DNA from 2 places in the Bacillus capparidis genome. Region 1 is predicted to be linked to the other one. Evidence: predicted binding sites of a transcription regulator. Region 1 holds the regulator's gene; the other holds the start of a gene.
The links. Region 1 encodes LexA, which represses DNA repair genes until DNA is damaged. Its sites were predicted from a motif close to CGAACATATGTTCG; they were not measured.
Positions count from the first base shown of each region.

Region 2: JOC74_RS06550 (ImmA/IrrE family metallo-endopeptidase) is a predicted target of LexA. The motif match lies at 1,347-1,360, and genes of this name have one in related genera.

Region 1 covers NZ_JAFDST010000001.1:599,311-602,707, reverse strand. The annotation lists gene tkt (transketolase) at 1-50, opposite strand, end outside; gene JOC74_RS03000 (DUF896 domain-containing protein) at 212-442, opposite strand; gene JOC74_RS02995 (YneB family resolvase-like protein) at 517-1,182, opposite strand; gene yneA (cell division suppressor protein YneA) at 1,203-1,514, opposite strand; gene lexA (transcriptional repressor LexA) at 1,672-2,292, shown strand; gene JOC74_RS02980 (SGNH/GDSL hydrolase family protein) at 2,457-3,113, opposite strand; gene JOC74_RS02975 (DUF421 domain-containing protein) at 3,314-3,397, shown strand, end outside.
Region 2 covers NZ_JAFDST010000001.1:1,269,606-1,273,002, reverse strand. The annotation lists partial or broken gene JOC74_RS06555 (sigma-70 family RNA polymerase sigma factor) at 339-737, opposite strand; gene JOC74_RS06550 (ImmA/IrrE family metallo-endopeptidase) at 761-1,255, opposite strand; gene JOC74_RS06545 (helix-turn-helix domain-containing protein) at 1,655-2,026, opposite strand; gene JOC74_RS06540 (helix-turn-helix transcriptional regulator) at 2,187-2,429, shown strand; gene JOC74_RS23870 (hypothetical protein) at 2,443-2,565, shown strand; gene JOC74_RS06535 (helix-turn-helix domain-containing protein) at 2,683-3,252, shown strand; gene JOC74_RS06530 (hypothetical protein) at 3,249-3,397, shown strand, end outside.

The DNA of each region.
Region 1 (3,397 bases):
GACAGTGTCCGAATTGTTGCAATAGATTTTGATTCGATTGAATTTGACATAGTTATCCCCTTTCTTGTGCTTTATTCACTACACTATTTTATCATAAAACTCTCTAAATGTTTTCACAACTTTTTTGTGTGGTTTAAGAAAAAGGAATTATTTCCTTAAAGAGAGAGTAAAACTCAGTCGAAAAAGCAAATATGAATAAAGAACTGTCGGATTAATGAAGATCCTTTCGCTTCTCGTTTTTTAATTTCTCAGGAGTCACATCCTGTCCGTTAGGATCAATAACTGTAACGCCTTTTAACGTTTTTTTCATAGAAGAACGGAAGCTTTTTAAATATTCTTCACGCAATTTCTTCTGTTCAGCCTGCTCTTCAGCTGTAATTTGTCCTGACTTTGACTTATTTGAAAGTTCATTTATTCTGGCAATCTTATCTTTGGAAAGCATAACCTTCTCCTTCAAGTGGTTTATTCATACATCCTACTAAATAAGAATGCAAATTTCAACCAAACGGTTTTAGGTTATGGGCGTTCGTTCGTTTGCTCCTCTTTTTGTATGTATTCCTGGTACCGACGATGGACAGTGGCTTTCGAAACGTCATAGCCAACCCCTCTTAACGTAGCAGCAATCTCATGGAACGTCAGCTTTCGTGCCCGTAACCGAACGATTTCCTCCAGCGGTACATCCTTTCGTTCTTTTCCTGTACCGTCATGAAAAGGAACTAAGTGATCTTGCGGGCGATAGCCATTTTTTACAGCCTTTTTCATACCCCTTTTTATTTTGAGGTTATGCAGTTTGCGTTGATACTCTTCGACAATACTAACAATCTCTAAAACCATAGAATCAGCCTCCGAGAGCTCAAGCTCCCCTCGATGGGAAATTGAAAAAATCCTTGCACCTTCTTTATATATACAATGCAAAAGGGCGATTTTAGCATTTCCTCTTCCCAGCCTTGTTTCATCCTGGATTAGCACAGCATCTGCCTTAAATTCTTTCATACTGTCAAGCAGCTCAAACACACCCTGCCGGTCTAGATCGTAGCCGCTGGCTTTTTCTGATATTGTCCGAACAACTGTCATATTGTTTTCAGCAGCTAGTCCTGCCAGCTCCTCCAGCTGCCTTTTTAAAGAGGTTTCCTGCTGTTCTTTTGTTGTGCTCACACGAGCATAAATAATTGCTGTTTTCATCTTCTCTGCTTATCCTCCGGTCATTCGACAGTAGCGAGCTGATATGTGGACGGATGTTCCTTTTCAACGGGCAGCACCAAAATATCACCTGGTTTAATAGAATCCGTGGTCAAATGGTTTCTTTCAGTTACCCACTCAATAAAAGCTTGTTTGCTCAATGACTGTTTATCCTCCATCAATTCAGCTAAGTTCCAAAGACTGTCACCTTCTTGAACTTCAATCTTAACATAATTCTCATCACTGCTGCTTTTCCCTAAGAAAGATATAAAAGATATAGACACGCATAAAGTGAAAGCAAATAGACAGAAAAAAATAAATGATTCCTTCTTCACGCTGATCTCCCCCTTGATAGAATGTGTGTTCGTATGATTATTTTCAGTATAAGGGGGAACAAATGTTTCTGTCAATCGTTTTTTTCGAACCTATGTTTGTACTTTAAGGAAAAACATGCTATAATTTGTGTAAAATAGACGTACAGAGGTGAATATTTTGTCAAAGCTCTCAAAAAGGCAACTCGATATATTGCAATTTATAAAAGAAGAGGTTAAACGCAAAGGTTATCCGCCCTCTGTTAGAGAAATCGGTGAAGCAGTCGGCCTTGCTTCAAGTTCCACTGTGCACGGACATTTAGCAAGGCTCGAAACAAAAGGGTTGATCAGGCGTGATCCTACCAAGCCTAGAGCAATTGAAGTTTTGGAGGACGAGGTAGTCCAAATCCCTCAGAGCCAGGTCGTTACTGTACCAGTAATCGGTAAGGTAACTGCTGGAAGCCCAATTACTGCCGTAGAAAATATCGAGGAATATTTCCCGCTGCCAGATCGCCTTGTTCCTCCTGATGAAAATGTATTTATGTTGGAAATTATGGGTGAAAGTATGATTGAAGCCGGAATTCTTGATAAGGATTACGTTATTGTTAAGCAGCAAACCACTGCAAACAACGGGGATATTGTAGTTGCGATGACGGATGATGATGAAGCGACAGTAAAACGTTTTTTCAGGGAAGATAATTACATTCGCTTGCAGCCTGAAAATTCACTGATGGAGCCAATCATTTTACAAAATGTCAGTATTTTAGGGAAAGTAATCGGCGTATACAGAACGATTCATTAATAAAGAAAGAAGTGCAGAAAATTCGCACTTCTTTCTTTATTTAAAATATCTTAAAGGAATTCAATTAAGTTGCCTTTTGCGCATCATGAATTTAGAAACAATTGAATCTGTCGTGTTAAATGAAATGAATCTATCACCTCTCTCTTTTTATGAGCTTAATTCACTTAATTCACTTCCATAAAGCCTTTGGCGATCTCAGCAATACGCTCATAACCGTTATTGTTTGGATGAAGGCCGTCCCAAGTATATGTATTTAAGGTCAGCTTTGTGATACCGCTTACAGAATATAAGTCTAGGACCGGCACGGCATACATCTGGCCAACTGCTTTTATGGCATTTACATAATCAATCAGCTTATGGCCTGCTGGATTTATGTAATTCACATCATATCCAGCATTGTCCCTTTGTAACGGAGTCCATAAATAGATTTTTATAGTTGGTTTTCTCGTTAGAAGGTTTTCAAGTAATGAGCGATAAGCGCCGTAAAACGTAAAAGTATCAAATTCCGTATCGCCAATTGCTCCTAATGATCCGATTGGCTTGTTTAATTTATAATCGTTCGTTCCAGCAAAAATTGTGATGACATCAATATTATTCAGATTTTGTGCCTCTCCTACTACATGAGTTGAACCTTCATCATTGGCGGTCATCGTTTTTCCGGAAACTCCTCGATTGATATATTCTGCAAACCCCATAGTTTCCTTCATGATCGTTTGATACCCGCGAAGAAATACACCGTTGTAAAAGGTCTGGTCAAATTCTGTAATGCTATCCCCTAATGTAAGCCATACCTTGTTTTCCCACTTGCTTAATGTATTCATACTCAACCTGCCCCCGTTCTCAGAAAAGTTCTTGTTATTACTTCCTCATACATTCATCATATTATTTATTCTTCATTTTTGAAAATCTTTTTTGCATTCTAAACTCGCCATCATGAAAAATTCCCAATTGTATATAATTCTTTTAGTAGTTAATTATATGAACAACTTGGAAAATGAAAGATAGTCGACTCTTTGCCATCATGGATTTCCTATCTGTCATTTCGTCAAACGAGGTGTTAGAAGTGTTTTCTTTTGTCGTCAATTTAATATTTATCTTTGTTGTA
Region 2 (3,397 bases), 670 kb from region 1:
TTTATAAATCTTTAAGGAGACTTTTCATAATCTGGCTATATTTTATTTTGAATTTTCTGCCGGATGAAACAAATTCAGAACAAGTAATACATCACAAACGAAATGAGATCTCATTATTAATTTATAGGGGCAGACCCAAATGTCATTTGACTGACGGGTAAGCCCCTTCTTTTTAAAAATTCAAACCATCTTTTGATATTAGGCAGCCTCATTGGCTGCCTTCTTTATGAGGTTGTGGTGATTTTGCAAATAGAGATACTGTTATTCAGTTATAGGGTACTTTATTGGATTTTTATTTGACAAACCCAAGAGGCGCTCTTGCTTCGGCCTCCTTACAATCATTTCCCCTTAGCCTTTTTCCGCTTTTCTTTCTCCGCTCGATAAAACTCATGAAACATCTTCATCAGAGCCCGCTTTTCAATCCGGGAGACGTAGCTTCGCGAAATCCCCAGCTCCTTTGCGATTTCGCGCTGCGTTTTTTCTTTCCTTAAATCAAGTCCGAAACGACCGACGATGACTTCTTTTTCGCGGGTATCCAAAATGTCGATATATTTTTTGACTTTCTCAAGCTCCATATTGAGTTGAATCGTATCGATCACATCTTCGCTTTCTGATTTAAGGACATCGATGAGGGAAATTTCATTCCCCTCTTTATCTTGGCCGATCGGATCATGCAGGGAGACGTCTTTTTTCGTTTTTTTCAAGGCGCGAAGATGCATTAATATCTCAAGTTTTATTACTATAGGGGGGCGCGTATTGGTTATGGTACAGTACTAATATTATAAAAATAAAGCTTGTTGTAATACATACCCAAACGTTTTTTTGCAAAAGTGCAAGTTGTTTCAAACGTGTCAGCTACCTGTTGCGATGCATGAAGTTGATTTTTAGGTAAATCCAACCCTTTAAGCATGAATGTGGGGATGCAAAAATGAAATGCAAAATAACGCGCTTGTTTTTCTTGGTATTTTATCCATTCTTCATGCATTTCAGATTGATCGCCTTCATGTCTAAAAATGTGGCACACTTCATGGCTAAAATCTATACGTTGCTGAGCTGTTGGCAATCGGCTATCTAGGATAATACTATACAATCCATTTATTTCGATAAACTGGCTTTTTACATCCTTGTAATGAATCCAGATTCCAAGTTTTCTTGCGATGTTTTCAAAATCCAAATCTTCTGGAAAGCAAATATTAAGTTTCTTATAAAAATTTGCTATCCAATCTTCCAAATGACTGTAAGTATAGTGCTTCACTCGTAAAACCCCCTAAGATAAAACTTATACTACAGAATTAGCGGTAATCAGATTCAAACTAATCCAAATAAATTTATTGATTAATTAGAAGAGAACGTACGTTCTTTTTAAGCTGGAAAGAAAAGCCCGTAATAGGGCTATCTCTTTTAAAAATTTATCATTCACATACTTAATTACCTTTATCGCGGTCTATCTTAGACTGATAGGTTGGAAGGGCTTGGAACCCCATTCGGGACTGGTGATTATCACCTATGCAAAAAGACCTATTATATGGCTAAAAAAAAGAACTTTTTATAAGCCAAGAATTTGTTTCTTGGTATAAAACTCTTCATTAGTAATATTACCAATATCGAGCAGTTCTTTTGTTTTGAGAAAAACACTAAAAATGGCTTTATGTCATTATTTGTTTCGTTTGTTGGGTTGTTGATCGCCGGGTTTTCTACCTCTCTCGGCTTCGAGCAACCATTCTAACATCTTGATTTTCTCTTCCTTAGTAAATTCTCCGTCGCTTGCTGCAACTCGAACCTCAGGATCGTCAACAATTCTTTCAGCTGTTTGGCGATAGCTTTCTCCACGAACTAAATAATCAATTGAAACATCAAAGAAATCACTTAATTTTTCAAGGGATTCTAAATCTGGCTCTGATTCATTTTTTTCATACTTTGCATATCCTTGCCTTGTCAATCCAAGAAACTTAGCCATATATTCTTGTGTCTTCTTTGCTTCGATTCTTAGCTCTTTCAGCCTATCCCCAAGCTTTTTATCGGGCATATCAATCACCTTCCAATTACTATTATACGCAACAAAATGTTTACATAAAAGACCCGCAATAAAAAGTTGCAAACAACGGTTGACAGTAACTAAAAATTGCGTATAATTAAAATTGCAAAGGCAACAAAAAGTTCCCTTAATGATATCAGGAGGTGACATCATGACAGAAAATGAGTTGAGTGAACTTTTGAAGAATTCGCGAAAAAAGCTTCATTTTTCACAGCAGGATGTAGTTGATAAATCTGGAACTGGTATTACAAGACAATATTACGGCATGATCGAAAAAACTGAAAGACAACCATCTGTTGCTCTTGCAAAAAAATTTGCACCTGTACTTGGAGTTCATTGGACTATTTTTTTTGAAATCGATAGCAACAAAAAGTTACGGAAAACAACTGCTTAAGGAGGTGAGTACTTTGAAAGTAAACGTAATAAAAGGTCCTCGTTTCGAACAGGTCCAGGAACTAGCATACCGTCATCTAGCGAAATTGCTTGCTGAAAAGTATTCAGATGTACCAAAAAAGAAGGAGGTTGGATGACAAATCGACTAAATTTTATCGAAAAACTTAAAACTCAATGATAGGGGCAATTGATCGTTAATTCCTTCCTTAATAAAAGAATATCACCAAAAACGATGTATATCAGGGGGCGAACACATGACGAACAATCCGTATAATCTCAAAAATCTACCTTTGATTATGCGGCATGTCAGAAAAGACAGAGGGTTATCCCAGTATCAACAAGGACAACTGATGCGCCGTGATCAGCGGGAGATTTCAAATATCGAAAATGGACTTATCCGGGTGACGCCAGATATGGCAATCAAATGGTTTACCGTATTGGACGCATACGAACATATTGATCTTGTTCATTATCTTTTCAAACTTCATCCTATGGCAACAGCACCGGTTAATCCGGAATTGAACAATAAGCCTGCTAGGGCCATAACCAATCTGAAAATTCAAATGAGGCAAGCCTTACAGGCCTTAGAAAACATTGAGGATTGGATGTTAGATCAACGTCCCGGCAAACGATCGGAATTACCGATAGCCGATTTTGGAGAAGTAAGCGATATTGATGACGCATTGAAAACATTCTTTTATGCAGCAAGTAGAGAATTTGATCTCAATATGGTTGAGGTTGCTGATCAGTGGACAAGAAAAGCCATTGTACAACACGTAGCAATGCCACAAAAACAAGAGAGAAAGGAAGCAGCCATGATATGAATGCAAAAGACTTTTTACCCAAACATTATGTAAAAGCAGCACAGCATCAAAAATGTTTACACGAATTGATTTTAAGAATGGAACAACAGTTATTCGAGGGAAGTATTGAAGAAATGGATAGGTGCCGTAAGGACATGGCTAACAG